DNA from 2 places in the Streptomyces sp. NPDC001068 genome. Region 2 is predicted to be linked to the other one. Evidence: riboswitches for the same ligand, from Rfam matches in the RefSeq annotation. Region 2 holds a riboswitch; the other holds the start of a gene.
What was found. A riboswitch is a leader RNA that binds a small molecule or an ion and turns the genes downstream of it on or off. The one in region 2 is predicted to bind cyclic di-AMP.

Region 1 (7,828 bases), on a different contig from region 2:
GCCAGCGCCCGGCTGCCGTACCCGGTTCGTCGGCTTCTGGAGCGACCTCGACTCGATGATGGACCCGGTCGAGGCGGCCCGGATCGAGCACCCGGACCTCATGGCGACGAACGTGCAGGTGACCGGGATCGGCCACCTCGCCCTGCCGGTCCACCCGGCGGTCGCGACCGGCATACGGCAGGCCCTGGACGAGGCGTACCCGGAGGAGCGGGTCGCGGGCGGCCTGACAGTGGCCTGACGATGACCTGACGATGGCCTGAGGGCGACCGGGCGACGACCGACGGCCGAACGGCGTCTCAGCGGGGCTTCGGGATCACGCGGCTACGGCGAAACGTGGCCGCGGCGAAACGGGCGAGTCGGTCATCGGGGGCCGTTCGGGCGCGCAATGAGCGCCCGCCGTCACCGAATTGGACCCCACAAAACTCGAACGCTCATCGAACACAAAGCCAAACCCGCGCCCGCCGTCCCCCGAAACACGGGCGAATGCCCGTTTCCCGAAACCACGAAACCTGCGGAAGATTGTCGCGCCCGTATACCGCCGGGTACAGTCGCCGCACTGCTCTGGCAGCCCCTGTTGTCGAGGCGAAAGAGAAGTTGGTGAACGACCGTCACCCGTCGGGGACCATGACCACCCCGGCCCCGGCTTCCGACGCCGGCCAGGCGCACTACGCGCCGTACGGCACGCAGGAAGCCCAGTACGGCGACTTCACCACGTACGGCGACCACACCGCTACCGGCTCTTTCCACAGCGACCCGCTCTTCGGGCACCTCCCGGGCCAGGCCCAGGCGACCGGCGCGTACGACGCCACCCAGTGGCAGACGGCCGGCGACCACACGCCGAACTACGACCCGTACGCGGCCCAGCACCACGCGGCCTACGACTCGGGCGCCTACGACAGCACCACGTGGACCGTCCCGCCGCAGGCGGCGCAGGGGACGACCGGCGACGGCAGCGGCCATTGGGACGCGAACGGCTGGCTCCAGACCGACCAGCCGGCCATGACGGGCGCCACCCAGCAGTGGGAGTGGGGCACCCAGGCCTTCGACACCGGCGCGTACGACGCCACGCAGTGGAACTCCGACGGCACTCCGGCGCACCCCGGGGAGCCGGACCACCAGCACGCGTACGAGCACGAGCCGCAACCGGCCGAGTCGCTCGACCACTCGTCGACCCGCATGTTCGACCAGGTTCCCTACGACGAGCCTGGTGAGAGCGGGGAGTTCACCGAATTCACCGAATACACCGAGTTCGGCGAGTTCGGCGAGTTCGCCGGGCACTCCGCGGAGCATGTGGAGCCCACGGAGTTCGACGGCTCCGGGGAGCCGGCCGCGACCGGCGAGCTGCCCGTCGTACCGGCGCTCCTGGAGGACCAGGAGGAGGTCACTCCGGCCGCCCCCGCCGCGACACGCGCCGGCGCTCGCGCGGGGTCTCGTTCCCGCCGCCGTACGCCCCCCAAGCGCTCCGCCCTGCTGACCGTCGCCGTGCCCTCGGTCTGCGTGATGGGGGTCGCCGGCATCGCGGCCGCCTCCGTCAACACCCTGACCGGCGGGGACGGCCAGGACACCACGGCCTCCGCCTCGGACGCGCAGTCGGTGAAGCCGTCCGCCGCCAACAGCAAGCTGGACGCCCAGCTGAGGACCCTCTCGGCCGGCGCCGACGACTTCGCGGACCGGGCCAGCCGGACCCAGGAGCGCATCGACCTCAAGACCCAGCAGGAGGCCGAGAAGAAGAAGGCGGCCGCGGAGGCGGCCCGCAAGGAGCGGCTGCGTCCCAAGTACGTCCTTCCGGTCACGCAGCGGGGCCTGAGCGCCTACTTCGGCCAGGCCGGCGTGAACTGGATGTCCGTCCACACGGGCATCGACTTCCCCGTCTCCTACGGCACGACCGTCATGGCCGCGACCGACGGCGTCGTCTCCACCAAGTGGAACAGCGCCTACGGCAACATGCTGATCCTGACGGCGAAGGACGGCACGGAGACCTGGTACTGCCACCTCTCGTCGTACCGTGTCGCCTCGGGTACGGCCGTGAAGGCCGGGGATCCGATCGCGTACTCCGGGAACTCCGGGAACTCGACCGGCCCGCATCTGCACTTCGAGGTCAGGCCGGCCGGGGGCGCCGCCATAGACCCGCTTCCGTGGCTGCGCAGCCACGGACTCGACCCGACCTGATCCCGGTCGCCGCACCCCGCTGCCGACAGCGGGGCCCGGCCTTCCGTCTCCGGGGCGGCTCCGCCGCTACAGCTTCTCCACCGGCGCGTACCGCAGCAGCAGCCGCTTCGGCTTGGTGTCGCCGAAGTCGATCGTCGCCTCCGCGTTGCCGCCCGTGCCCTTCACTCCGACGACCGTGCCGAGGCCGAACTGGTCGTGGGTGACCCGGTCGCCGACGGCCAGCGAGACCACCGGCTTCTCCGAGGTCCGCCGGGTGGCGAAGCCGGAGGCTCCGGACGCCGAGGAACGCGAGCGGGACGAGGAGAGCGAAGCCGCCACGCCCGAAGCGGGCCCGGAGGACACCGGCGCCATCGCACCGGTCCGCTTCCACTCCAGATACCCGGCCGGGATCTCCTCCAGGAAGCGCGAGGGCGGGTTGTACGAGGGCTGTCCCCAGGCGCTGCGCATCGCCGACCGGGTGAGGTAGAGCCGCTCCCGCGCGCGCGTGATGCCGACGTACGCCAGGCGCCGCTCCTCCTCCAGCTCCTTGGTCTGGCCGAGGGCGCGCATGTGCGGGAAGACGCCGTCCTCCATGCCGGTCAGGAAGACCACCGGGAATTCGAGGCCCTTGGCGGTGTGCAGGGTCATCAGGGTGATGACACCGGAGCCGTCCTCGTCCTCGTCGGGGATCTGGTCGGAGTCGGCGACCAGGGCCACCCGCTCCAGGAAGTCAGACAGCCCGACCGACGCCTCGTCCGTCCCGGACTCCTGCTCGAACTCCAGCGCCACGGAGGCGAGTTCCTGGAGGTTCTCGATCCGGGTCTCGTCCTGCGGGTCCGTGGAGGCCTGCAACTCGGCGAGGTATCCGGTGCGCTCCAGGATCGCCTCCAGGACGGTGGCCGGTCCGGCACCGGACTCCACGACCGTACGGAGGTCCTCCATCAGCGTGTTGAACCGCTTGACCGCGTTGGTCGACCGGGCGGCCATGCCGTACGCCTCGTCGACGCGCCTGAGCGCCTGCGGGAAGCTGATCTTCTCGCGCTGGGCGAGGGCGTCGATCATCGCCTCCGCGCGGTCGCCGATGCCGCGCTTGGGGACGTTGAGGATCCGGCGCAGTGGGACGGAGTCCTCCGGGTTGGCCAGCACCCGCAGGTAGGCCAGGACGTCCCGGACCTCCTTGCGCTCGTAGAAGCGGACACCGCCGACGACCTTGTAGGGCAGGCCGACGCGGATGAAGATCTCCTCGAAGACACGGGACTGCGCGTTGGTGCGGTAGAAGACGGCGACATCGCCGGCCTTGGCCTCGCCCGCGTCCGTCAGACGGTCTATCTCGTCGGCGACGAACTGCGCCTCGTCGTGCTCGGTGTCGGCGACGTAACCGGTGATCCGCGCGCCCGCGCCCGCGTTGGTCCACAGGTTCTTCGGGCGGCGGGACTCGTTGCGCTCGATGACCGCGTTGGCGGCGGAGAGGATCGTCTGCGTGGAGCGGTAGTTCTGCTCCAGGAGGATCGTCGTCGCGTTCGGATAGTCCTCCTCGAACTGGAGGATGTTGCGGATCGTCGCGCCCCGGAAGGCGTAGATCGACTGGTCGGCGTCGCCGACCACGCACAGTTCGGCGGGCGGGAGGTCCTGCTCGCCCGGCGGTACGTCCTCCTCGTGCGCGCCGGTGCCGACCAGCTCGCGCACCAGGGCGTACTGGGCGTGGTTGGTGTCCTGGTACTCGTCGACCAGGACGTGCCGGAAGCGGCGCCGGTAGTGCTCGGCGACGTCCGGGAAGGCGCGCAGCAGGTTGACCGTCGTCATGATCAGGTCGTCGAAGTCGAGGGCGTTCGCCTCGCGCAGCCTCGACTGGTACATGGCGTAGGCCTGGGCGAGGGTCTTCTCGAAGCCGTCGCTCGCCCGGGCGGCGAAGTCCTCCTCGTCGACCAGCTCGTTCTTGAGGTTGCTGACCTGGGCGCTGAACGACTTCGGCGGGAAGCGCTTGGGGTCGAGGTCCAGGTCGCGGCAGACCAGCGCCATCAGCCGCTTGGAGTCGGCGGCGTCGTAGATGGAGAAGGAGGACGTGAAGCCGAGCTTCTTGCTCTCCCTGCGCAGGATCCGTACGCAGGCGCTGTGGAAGGTCATCACCCACATCGCGTTCGCGCGCGGGCCGACGAGCTGTTCGACGCGCTCCTTCATCTCGCCGGCGGCCTTGTTGGTGAAGGTGATCGCGAGGATCTGGCCCGGGTGCACCTGGCGCGCGCCCAGCAGGTGCGCGATGCGATGGGTGAGCACACGCGTCTTGCCGGAACCGGCGCCGGCCACGATCAGCAGCGGGGAGCCGGCGTGCACGACGGCAGCGCGCTGGTTCTCGTTCAGCCCCTCCAGGAGCGCGGCCGGGTCCAGGGCCGGGCGGGCGGCGCCGTCGCGGTAGTAGGCGTCGCGGTCCGGGGGCACGTCGAACCGCCCGCCGAACAGATCGTCCGGAACCGGCTCCGGCACGTGCTCGTCCTCGGGCGGCGGCGGGGGTTCCTCCTCGTGGCCCCGCGGGGGCTGGAGGCTCGCCAGGAAGCTGTCGTCAAAGAGGCTGCTCATCGCTCTCCGAGTCTAGGGCGCCCCACCGACAACCGGCCCCCACCCCGGAAACTCACCCCGGTCACCCACCAGAACCGCCCCCTCACGGGGAGCGATCACTCATCGTGAGCACGGACGCGCCCACCGACCGGGGTCCGGACCGCCCGAACCTCACTGGCATATCGGCGCGAACCTGCGCAAATCATCCCGCCCCGTCGATCCGCAACACCGAGGTCACGAAAATGTATCGGGCATATCGCACATCAAACTTCACATAGAGCACACGAGTTGGCTACCGTGCCGAGCAGGCCGTACGACCCCCACCGGCGAACCCGCCGGGCCGTACGTCCTCCGCCGAATCCAGGGTGCCACCGCGCATCCGGAACCGGGGACCCACCGACCCCGGGGTGAATCGGTCCCGACTCCCCTCCGGGGAACGGACCGTAGGGCAACCCTTCCGAACAACCGCCCGAACCCGACAGCTAACCCGGTAGGCGGAGCATGGAAGGAGTCGCCTCCGTTGGCGTCGCACCGCAAGTCGCGTCCGTCCGCAACGCGCGTAGCAGGCATACGCACCCCCGCCCTGGCCACCGCGGCCCTCACCTCCGTGGCGCTGCTCTCGCAGACGGCCAACGCCGCCCCCTCCGAGGACGGCAAGCCGAGCCTGGAGGAGGTCGAGAAGAAGGTCGACGCCCTCTACCGGCAGGCGGAGTCGGCGACCGAGAAGTACAACGCGGCCAAGGAGCGGACCGGCAAGCAGCGCAAGCAGGTCGACACCCTGCTCGACGACGTCGCCCGGCGCACGGACCGGCTCAACAGGGCACGTGAGGAACTGGGTTCCTTCGCCGCGGCCCAGTACCGGACCGGGGCCGCCGCACCGGACACCTCGACCTTCCTGCTCGCGGACAGCCCGCAGGACTACTTCGACCAGACGCAGCTGATGAACCGGCTGACCTCACGTCAGAAGGACGCGGTCGACGACTACACCACCCAGCAGACCGCGACGATGGCGAAGCGGCAGGAGGCCGCCAGGAGCCTGGAGACCCTCACCGACACCCAGGACGACCTCAAGACGGCCAAGACCACCGTCCAGAACAAGCTGGCGTCCGCGCGGAGGATGCTCTCCGACCTGACGGCCCAGGAGAAGGCGCGGCTGGCGGAGATCGAGAGGAAGAAGCAGGCGGAGGCGGCCCGCGAGGCGGCGGAGCTCGCGAAGCGGCAGGCGGCGGCCGAGCGGCAGGAGAGCTCGTCGTCCTCGGGATCGGCTTCCGGCGACTCCTCGTCGTCCTCGTCGTCTTCCTCGTACGGTACGAAGGCAGCCAAGGCGATCGCATTCGCCCGCGCGCAGATCGGCAAGCCGTACGTGTGGGGTGCCACCGGCCCCGGCTCCTACGACTGCTCCGGCCTCTCCCAGGCCGCCTGGAAGGCCGCGGGCGTCTCGCTGCCGCGCACCACCTACGACCAGGTGAACGCCGGCACCACCGTCTCCCTCGCCGACGCCCACCCCGGCGACCTGGTCTTCTTCTACGACGACGTCACCCACGTCGGCATCTACATCGGCGACGGCATGATGATCCACGCCCCCAAGCCCGGCGCCTACGTCCGGGAGGAGTCGATCTACTACGGCGGCGAGTCGATCATCCACAGCGTGGTGCGGCCGGCCTGAGAGAGCGGGCCGAGCGAGCGGGCTGGCTGGAGGCGCGGACCCGTGCGTGTTTCGTGCCGCACGCGCGTGTGCCCGGTTCGTTCGGCGGTCGCCGGTCCCCGGCATCGGCGTCACGTCCCGCATCCCACCTCTTCGCGCCTGGCGGGTGCGGTGTCCGCCGGCAGCCGGGGCCGCCGCGACGGCCACCGGCATCGCCGGGTCGCGCACCCGGAGCCCGTGCCGTCAGAGGGTCACGTCCACAGCACGGCGATGAAGATGTTCGCCATGGTCAGCGCACCGACCAGACCGAAGGCGCCCTTCTCCACCTTCTCGTCGTCCCGTTTCACGTAGACCAGTCCGAGGATCACGATCAGCAGCGCGAGCTTCACGCCGATCTTCACGGTGTTGACGTGGTGGTCGTCGGCCTCGTTGAGACCGACCAGGATCACGCCGGTCGCGAGCATGGTGAACGCGCCGTGCAGCATCCCGGGGACGAACCGGGCGGTGCCCTGGCCCATCGCCTTCATCTGGGTGAGGAAACCGCCGAGGAGCGCGGCGATGCCGATGATGTGCAGGCCGACGAAGAGATGGATGAGTACGCCCATGGCCCCGGAGCCTAATCAGCGTCCCCCGGGGCGCCGGGCACCGGCCCCTCCCTCGGCCACCCGCCGGGTGCCGGGCACGGCGTCGCGGAGGCGCACGGCTTCGCATATATGCACCCCATAGCACTCGGCGCATCCCGCACACCCCGGAACCGCCGCTTCGGTCATCCCGCCCCGAGAAGCCGACGGCTCCGGACCGGAATCCCGGTCACATACCGCCAGGTAACGATCCGGTCACACCAATTCCGAGCATCTCGTCACCGAGCCGACACGCCGCGGCCTAGCGTCCTCCCCCAGGTGACCGACTCCCCATCGCCGCCCGGGCCAGGGGCGGCCGTCGGACACCACCGCCGAGAAGGTCCGGCGGCGGTCCGCTCCCCCTGTACGGGCCGCCGCCGGACGCGTAAGCCGCATCGTGGCGGTCGTACGGAAGGGACGTGACCAGTCCAGGTGGCAGAGCACCGCAAGCCCCGGCAGCGCCCGCTCAGCGGAGGTACGGCCCGCACGGCCGTCACCCTCGCCTTGGCGGGCGCGGCCACCGCGACGGGCTTCGAAGGGACCGGACACGCCGAGCCGCAACTGACCCCGGCGCAGGTCAAGGCCAGGGTGGACCGGCTGTACCAGGACGCGGAGGCCGCCACCGAGAAGTACGACGGCGCCAAGGAGAAGGCCGAGACGGCCCAGCGGCGGGTCAGGGCGCTCCAGGACGAGACCGCCCGCAAGCAGGACAGGCTCAACTCCGCGCGGGACGCGCTCGGGCTGGCCGCGGCCGCGCAGTACCGTGCCGGCGGAATCGACCCGGCGTGGCAGCTGGCCCTCTCCAGCGATCCCGACCGGTACCTGGACGACGCCGCCTTCGCCGAACGGGCCGGCGCCGCGC
Region 2 (7,828 bases):
CGGACAGCACATCTTGTTCGGCGACAGCGGAATCCCGGCTCGACACCCTCCCAGCGTTCTGTACATCCTGTACGTTCCTTACCGAGAGTTCGGCCGCTGAGACAGCTCAGCCGCGAGGAGGGGTACGCCATGACCCGACCGTCCGCCCGCTACGTCCTGCCCGAGTTCACCGAACGCACCCCCGCCGGGCAGCGCACCCTGGATCCGTACGCGAAGCTGCTGGAGGAGCGGATCGTCTTTCTCGGCACACCCGTCGACGAGACCTCCGCCAACGACGTGACGGCGCAGTTCATGCACCTGGAGCACGCCTCGCCGGACCGGGACATCTCGCTGTACATCAACTCCCCGGGCGGCTCGTTCAGCGCGATGACCGCGATCTACGACACCGTCGGGTACGTCACCTGCGACGTGGAGACGATCTGCCTGGGCCAGGCCGGGGCGTCGGCCGCGGTGCTGCTCGCGGCGGGCACCCCGGGCAAACGGTCCATGCTGCCGGGCGCGCGGATCGTGCTCCGGCAGCCGTCGCTGCCGGAACCGGTACAGGGCCGGCCGAGTGATCTGGCCATCCAGGTGGCGGAGTTGGAGCGGACCCGAGCGCTGCTGGAGGAGATGCTCGTCCGGCACACCGGGCGTACCGCCGCCCAGGTCCACCGGGATCTGGAGCGGGACCTCGTACTGGACGCGCCGGCCGCGCTGGCGTACGGGCTGGTGGACCGCGTCGTGCCCAGCCGCAGGAGCATGCTCGGCCTGCCGGACGCGGGGTGAGCGCCCGATGCCGCTGCCGGAGCTGCCACCGCTGCCCGCGCTGACCCGGGCCGAGGGCGAGCTGATCGACCGCTACCTGGACGTCGTCGACCTGCTGGGCCGGATCAACCCGGCACAGAACGAGGACACCTATCGTGGGCTGCGCGCCGCGCAGGCGCTGGTGCGCGCGGCGGCAGAGCTGCGCGACGCGCTCGCCCTGATGCACGGGCGGGGCGAGTCGGAGCTCCACGGGGACACGCTGGCACGCGCTTTGCGGGTGCTCGACGGTGAGCGCCGGACCGCGCGCGTCGTACTCCCGCCCGACTGCGTACGGTGAGGCCCGCCGAAGTCCGGTGCACCACGTCCACCGGCCGACGGGGCCGGAGTTGAAACGACCCAAAGGGGTTACGGCTGTTCGGCGGAGCGTGGCGTGGTTTTACCTGACCGACGAGACCGCTCAGGATGCGCGCGAGAGAGCGCCCGCGAGGGGCTGCGCCGCAGGTCCGGGGCTACGCAGGCCAGTTGACGAATATTCGAACACACCCCTGTCCACCCGAACGGGTGGGTGGTGAGTAACCCCACAAATAACCGGTTCCGTTGGGATTTTCGGACACACGTAGGTGAAGATCCCTGTCTGACGACAAGCCCCCGCCACAGCGGCGGGGCGATCCGGGCGGACGCCGAGTCCTGCCGCCGCCCGGATGACCGGTCGACGGAAGTGGATCGGCAGGAGTGGAGGACCCGAGCACGACGGGTCGCCGGCACGGTCGAAGTCCGACCGGACCGCGCAGCCCTTGGGGTGAAGCCGTGGAAACACGGCCGGGCAACTTCGCCAGCCCGAATCCGACAGGTCATCCTTCACAGGCGGCTGACGAAGGGTTGCGCATGACTGCGCTCAATCGTGTCCCGTCGCTGATGGCACGGGCCGGCACGGCCTCGGCACTCACCATCGCCGCCGTGGGCGGCTCCATCGTGATCCCCGGTGTCGCCTCCGACGCCTCGGCCGCCACGATGGCGACGAAGGCACTTCAGGTCGCGGCCTCGAAGAAGGGCTCGCCCTACAGGTGGGGTGCCACCGGACCGAACCGGTTCGACTGCTCCGGGCTCACGCTGTACTCGTTCAAGAAGGCGGGCAAGAAGCTCCCGCGTACGGCGGCCCAGCAGTACAACAAGACCCGTCACATCTCGGCCGGCAACCGCAAGGCCGGGGACCTGGTCTTCTTCCACTCGGGCTCCAGCGTGTACCACGTCGGCATCTACGCCGGGAAGGGAAAGATCTGGCACGCCCCGAAGACCGGGGACGTGGTGAAGCTCCAGAAGATCTGGACGCGCAGCGTCTGGTACGGCCGGGTCAGCTGACCCGCCCGGAACCACCCCGCGGCCGGCCGGCAGGAACTCAGGGCTACGGTTCCTGTTGGCCGGCCGCGGTGACCGTGCCGGCCGGGACGGCCCAGGGCAGCTCGATGAAGACGGTCTTCCCGCCCTCCCGGGTGGGACGCACCCGGAGCCTGCCACCGCACTCCGCGGTGAGCCAGCGGATGATGACCATGCCGCGCCCGTTGTCCTGCTGGACCGCGGCCGGGAGTCTCTTGGGGAAGCGCGGGTGGCTGTCCGTGACGCCGATGCGCAGCCGTTCGTCACGGTCGAGGACGAGGTCCACCGTGAAGGTGGGGGACTGCCCGAAGGTGTGCTGCACCGCGTTGGTGGCGAGCTCGGAGACGATGAGGCGGATGGTGTCCGCGGTCTCCGTCCGGGGTGACAGCCCCCATTCCGCGAGGGTGCCAAGCGCGTAGGAACGGGCCGTGGACACCGAGGCGGGATCGCTCGGCAGAGTGATGGATGCTTCCAGGTGGTCTGCCATGGCGACGTCGTCCCTTTCCCACGGGACCGTGGTCCGACACGGTGCGGATGGTTCGAGTACGGTCCCGGACTGGTGCTTCTTCGCCAGACTGCCATTACCGGGGCGGCCAGGGGAGCGATCCACCAAGATATGCATATATCTGTCGCTCGATGCGGTGAACTCTGCGACCTCAGAGCGTATTTGGGTGACCCGGAAGGAGTAAGGAGTAGCCCATGCAGAACGGTCCCGCGGTGCGCCGCCGGAAACTCGGCGCCGAGCTGCGCACACTGCGCACCGGCGCCGGCCTCACGAGCGGCGAGGCCGCCCGCCTGGTGGGCTGGCATCAGTCGAAGGTGAGCCGGATCGAAACCGGCGCCAGTGGTGTGAAACCGGCCGATGTGCGGTTACTCCTCGACGCCTACGGTGTGGCCGAGGAACAACTGCGCGAGTTGCTGCTGGTGTTGGCGGGGTCGGAGGACACCGCCGGGCGGCACCACTGGTGGCACGCCTATCGCGGGGTCCTGCCGCCCACCTATCGCGATTTCATCAGCCTGGAGTCGCAGGCCCGCGCCATGCGCACGCTGGAGACCTCCGTCGTGCCGGGGCTGCTGCAGACCCCGGAGTACGCGCGCGCCGTGACCCGGGCGGCCGTCGACGGGCTCGACGACGAGGCGCTGGACGCCCTCGTGAAGGTGCGTCTGGCCAGGCAGGACGTGCTGCGAAACCATCCGCCGCTGGAGCTGAGCGCGGTGCTGGACGAGGCCGTGCTGCGCCGGGAGGTGGGCGGCCCGGGGGTGATGGCGCGTCAGCTGGAGCGGCTGGCGGCGGCGGCCCGGCTGCCCCAGGTACGGCTCCAGGTGCTGCCGTTCTCGGCCGGAGCGCATATCGGCATCACCGGGCCTTTCGTAATCTTCTCATTTCCGAGCACTTCTGATCTGGACGTGGTTGTTCTCGACCAGTTGACGAGTAGCCTCTACCTCGAACGGAAAGAAGACCTCCAGTCCTACACGGAGGCCTTCAACTCCCTTCAGATGCACGCCCTTTCACCCGAGGACTCGTTGGATTACATCGCCGGGATAGGTGACGGCGCGTAAGGAGGCACCATGACTGCACTGCCTCGGAACGTACCTTCAAGTGCTGATCTGCACGGACTGCGGTGGCTGCGCAGCAGCTACAGCACCGGAGCGAACAACTGCGTGGAGACGGCACGGCCGCGCTCCGGTCGGCTGACCGGACTGCTCGCGGTGCGCGACTCCAAGGATCCGGCCGGACCCGCGCTGCTCTTCTCCCCCGGGAGCTGGGCGGGTTTCGTGTCGGCGCTCACCGGCTGATCGGACCGTGACCGACTCCGTATCCGCATTCCGGTCAGGACCCGGCCGTGTCACGCCGACTCATGGTCGTGTCTGACCGATCACCTGTACAGCGCGTTCGATCTCGGCCCCGGAGAGGTCCGCACGGGCGGTGAGCCTGAGCCGTGACACGCCGTCCGGCACGGACGGCGGACGGAAACAGCCCACGGCCAGGCCTGCCGTACGGCAGTCGGCCGCCCACCGCACGGCCCCCTCCGGGGACGGGGCCCGCACGGAGACCACCGCGGCGTCCGGACGCACCGCTTCCAGGCCCGCGGCGGTCAGCCGTGCGTGCAGTTCCGCGGCCACCGCGCGGGCCCGCCCCGCCCGTTCGGGCTCGCGGCGCAGCAGCCGCAGCGCCGCCAGCGCCGCTCCCGCCGCGGCCGGGGCCAGGCCGGTGTCGAAGATGAAGGTGCGGGCCGCGTTCACCAGATGGTCGATCACCCGGGCCGGACCGAGCACGGCCCCGCCCTGGCTGCCCAGCGACTTGGACAGGGTCACCGTGACCACCACGTCGTCGGCTCCGGCGAGCCCGGCCGCCCGCGGCGCGCCCCGCCCGCCGTCCCCGAGCACCCCGAGCCCGTGCGCGTCGTCCACGAGCAGCCCGGCGCCGTGCTCCCGGCAGGCTTCGGCCAGCGCGGCCAGCGGCGCCGCGTCGCCGTCCACGGAGAACACCGTGTCGCAGACGACGACCGCCGGCCCGTCGTGCGTCCCGAGCGCCTTGCGCACGGCGTCCGGGGCGCAGTGCCCCACGACCTGGGTGGTACCCCGGGCCAGCCGGCAGCCGTCGATGAGCGAGGCGTGGTTGAGGGCGTCGGAGACGATCAGGGAGCCGTGCGGCCCGAGGGTGGTTACGGCGGCCAGGTTGGCCGCGTAGCCGGAGGAGAAGACCAGGGCCGCCTCGAACCCGCAGAATTCGGCCAGCTCGCGCTCCAGCTCGGTGTGGAGCTCGGTGGTACCGGTGACCAGCCGCGAGCCGGTGGAGCCGCCGCCCCAGGTCCGGGCCGCCGCCGCCGCGCCCTCGGTCACCTCGGGGTGGTGCGCGAGGCCCAGGTAGTCGTTGCCCGCCAGATCCAGCAGCGGGGAGTCGGCGGGGCGGGGGCGCAGGGTCCGTACCAGTCCGGCGCGGCGGCGGAGTTCCGCCTGTCCGTCGATCCAGCCGAACGCCATGGCCCCTCCGGTACGTGTGTAGGCGGTGTTTCTTTGTAGGCAGTGGACAGACCCTAGCGGGCTCACCACTCACCCACTGTGTGGCAATACCCACACGTCGAACTGACAGGGTTGTGCAAACTCTCCTTGGCCAGGAGCGGCCCCGTAGTACAGGATCGGCTCTCATGGACCTGCTGAACACGCTGGTGGACAAGGGGCTTCGGCGCGAGCTGCCGACCCGCGAGGAAGCGCTCGCCGTGCTGGCGACCTCCGACGACGACGTGCTCGACGTGGTGGCCGCGGCCGGCAAGGTGCGCCGGCAGTGGTTCGGCCGGCGCGTGAAACTCAACTACCTGGTCAACCTCAAGTCGGGCCTGTGCCCCGAGGACTGCTCCTACTGCTCGCAGCGGCTCGGCTCCACGACCGGGATCCTCAAGTACAGCTGGCTGAAACCCGACGAGGCCTCCAAGGCGGCCGCCGCCGGTCTGGCCGGGGGCGCCAAGCGGGTCTGCCTGGTCGCCAGCGGACGCGGTCCGACCGACCGCGACGTGGACCGGGTGGCCGGCACCATCAAGGCGATCAAGGAGCAGAACGAGGGCGTCGAGGTGTGCGCCTGCCTCGGCCTGCTCTCCGACGGCCAGGCCGAGCGGCTGCGCGCGGCGGGCGCGGACGCCTACAACCACAACCTCAACACGTCCGAGGGAACGTACGGGGAGATCACCACCACGCACACGTACGCCGATCGGGTGGACACGGTCAACAAGGCGCACGCGGCCGGTCTGTCGGCCTGCTCCGGTCTGATCGCCGGGATGGGTGAGACCGACGAGGACCTGGTCGACGTGGTCTTCTCGCTGCGCGAGCTGGACCCGGACTCGGTGCCGGTCAACTTCCTGATCCCGGTCGAGGGCACCCCGCTGGCCAAGGAGTGGAACCTCACCCCGCAGCGCTGCCTGCGGATCCTCGCGATGGTCCGGTTCGTCTGCCCGGACGTCGAGGTCCGGATCGCCGGCGGCCGCGAGGTGCACCTGCGGACCATGCAGCCCCTCGCGCTGCACCTGGCCAACTCGATCTTCCTCGGCGACTACCTGACCACCGAGGGCCAGGCCGGCCAGGCCGACCTGGAGATGATCGCGGACGCCGGGTTCGTGGTCGAGGGCGCCGACGAGGTGACACTGCCGAAGCACCGGGCCGACGTCGCGGCCGGGGGCTGCGGGTCGCATGCCGAGGCCGGGTGCGGGTCCCACGCGGAGGCCGGGTGCGGGTCGCACGCGGAGGCCGAGTGCGGGTCGGGGGTCTGCGGCTCCCACGCGGACGCCGCCGCTCCCGCGGAGGCCGCCGCTCACGTGAACGAGCCGCGCACCGACCTGGTCGCCGTCCGCCGCCGGGGTGCCGGAACGGACCTCGCGCCCAATGCCTGACCTGGGCGTCCCCGAGCTGCTGGAGCTGGACCGGCGGCACGTCTGGCATCCGTACGGACCGATGCCGGGCGTGGCCGAACCGCTGGTCGTGGAGTCGGCGAGCGGGGTCAGACTGCGGCTCGCGGACGGCTCGGGCGAACTGGTCGACGGCATGTCCTCCTGGTGGTCGGCGATCCACGGCTACCGCCACCCGGTGCTCGACGGGGCCGCGCGCGACCAGCTCGGCCGGATGAGCCACGTGATGTTCGGCGGGCTCACCCACGAGCCCGCGGTACGCCTGGCGAAGCTCCTTGTCGACATGTCGCCGGACGGTCTCGAGCACGTCTTCCTCGCCGACTCCGGGTCGGTGTCGGTCGAGGTCGCGGTCAAGATGTGCCTGCAGTACTGGCGTTCGCTCGGCCGTCCCGGCAAGCGGCGCCTGCTGACCTGGCGCGGCGGCTACCACGGCGACACCTGGCAGCCCATGTCGGTGTGCGACCCCGAGGGCGGGATGCACGAACTCTGGTCGGGGGCGCTGCCCCGCCAGGTCTTCGCGGACGCGCCGCCGGCGGAGTACGACGAGTCCTACGCCGACCACCTGCGCTCGCTGATCGAACGGCACGCGGACGAACTGGCCGCGGTGATCGTCGAGCCGGTGGTGCAGGGCGCGGGCGGGATGCGGTTCCACTCCCCCGCCTATCTGCGGGTGCTGCGCGAGGCGTGCGACACACACGGCGTACTGCTGGTGTTCGACGAGATCGCGACCGGTTTCGGCCGTACGGGCACGCTGTTCGCGGCGGACCAGGCGGCCGTCACCCCCGACGTGATGTGCGTGGGCAAGGCGCTGACCGGCGGCTATCTGACGATGGCCGCGACCCTGTGCACGTCCCGGGTGGCCGAGGGCATCTCGCGCGGCGAGGTGCCGGTGCTGGCCCACGGACCGACGTTCATGGGCAACCCTTTGGCCGCGGCGGTGGCCTGCGCCTCGCTCGGGCTGCTGCTGGGCCAGGACTGGCAGGCGGAGGTCAAGCGGATCGAGACGGGCCTGCGGGACGGCCTGGCACCGGCCCGGGAGCTCCCCGGTGTCCGGGACGTCCGGGTGCTCGGCGCCATCGGGGTCGTACAGCTCGACCACGAGGTGGACATGAAGACCGCCACCGCGGCCGCCGTACGCGAGGGAGTGTGGCTGCGGCCGTTCCGCGATCTCGTCTACACGATGCCGCCGTACGTCACGGACGACGCTGACGTGGCACGGATCGCGCGCGCGGTGTGCGCCGCCGCGCGGGAGGGATGAACATGCCGATCCTGATCATCACCGGGACGGGCACCGAGGTCGGCAAGACGGTCAC

Region 1: linked by a shared signal. The riboswitch ahead of ACFY3I_RS28440 (NlpC/P60 family protein) and the one ahead of ACFY3I_RS33650 (C40 family peptidase) in region 2 are both predicted to bind cyclic di-AMP.

What each region holds. Positions count from the first base shown of each region.
Region 1 is NZ_JBIAYD010000010.1:350,933-358,760, reverse strand. Features, by position in the region: gene ACFY3I_RS28455 (esterase/lipase family protein) at 1-238, shown strand, start outside; gene ACFY3I_RS28450 (M23 family metallopeptidase) at 598-2,169, shown strand; gene pcrA (DNA helicase PcrA) at 2,236-4,722, opposite strand; cyclic di-AMP (ydaO/yuaA leader) riboswitch at 5,044-5,213, shown strand; gene ACFY3I_RS28440 (NlpC/P60 family protein) at 5,222-6,367, shown strand; gene ACFY3I_RS28435 (hypothetical protein) at 6,598-6,951, opposite strand; gene ACFY3I_RS28430 (NlpC/P60 family protein) at 7,399-7,828, shown strand, end outside.
Region 2 is NZ_JBIAYD010000013.1:186,128-193,955, reverse strand. Features, by position in the region: gene ACFY3I_RS33660 (ATP-dependent Clp protease proteolytic subunit) at 130-765, shown strand; gene ACFY3I_RS33655 (hypothetical protein) at 773-1,081, shown strand; cyclic di-AMP (ydaO/yuaA leader) riboswitch at 1,413-1,626, shown strand; gene ACFY3I_RS33650 (C40 family peptidase) at 1,630-2,103, shown strand; gene ACFY3I_RS33645 (ATP-binding protein) at 2,147-2,605, opposite strand; gene ACFY3I_RS33640 (helix-turn-helix domain-containing protein) at 2,818-3,678, shown strand; gene ACFY3I_RS33635 (DUF397 domain-containing protein) at 3,688-3,915, shown strand; gene ACFY3I_RS33630 (8-amino-7-oxononanoate synthase) at 3,976-5,103, opposite strand; gene bioB (biotin synthase BioB) at 5,268-6,500, shown strand; gene ACFY3I_RS33620 (adenosylmethionine--8-amino-7-oxononanoate transaminase) at 6,493-7,773, shown strand; gene bioD (dethiobiotin synthase) at 7,776-7,828, shown strand, end outside.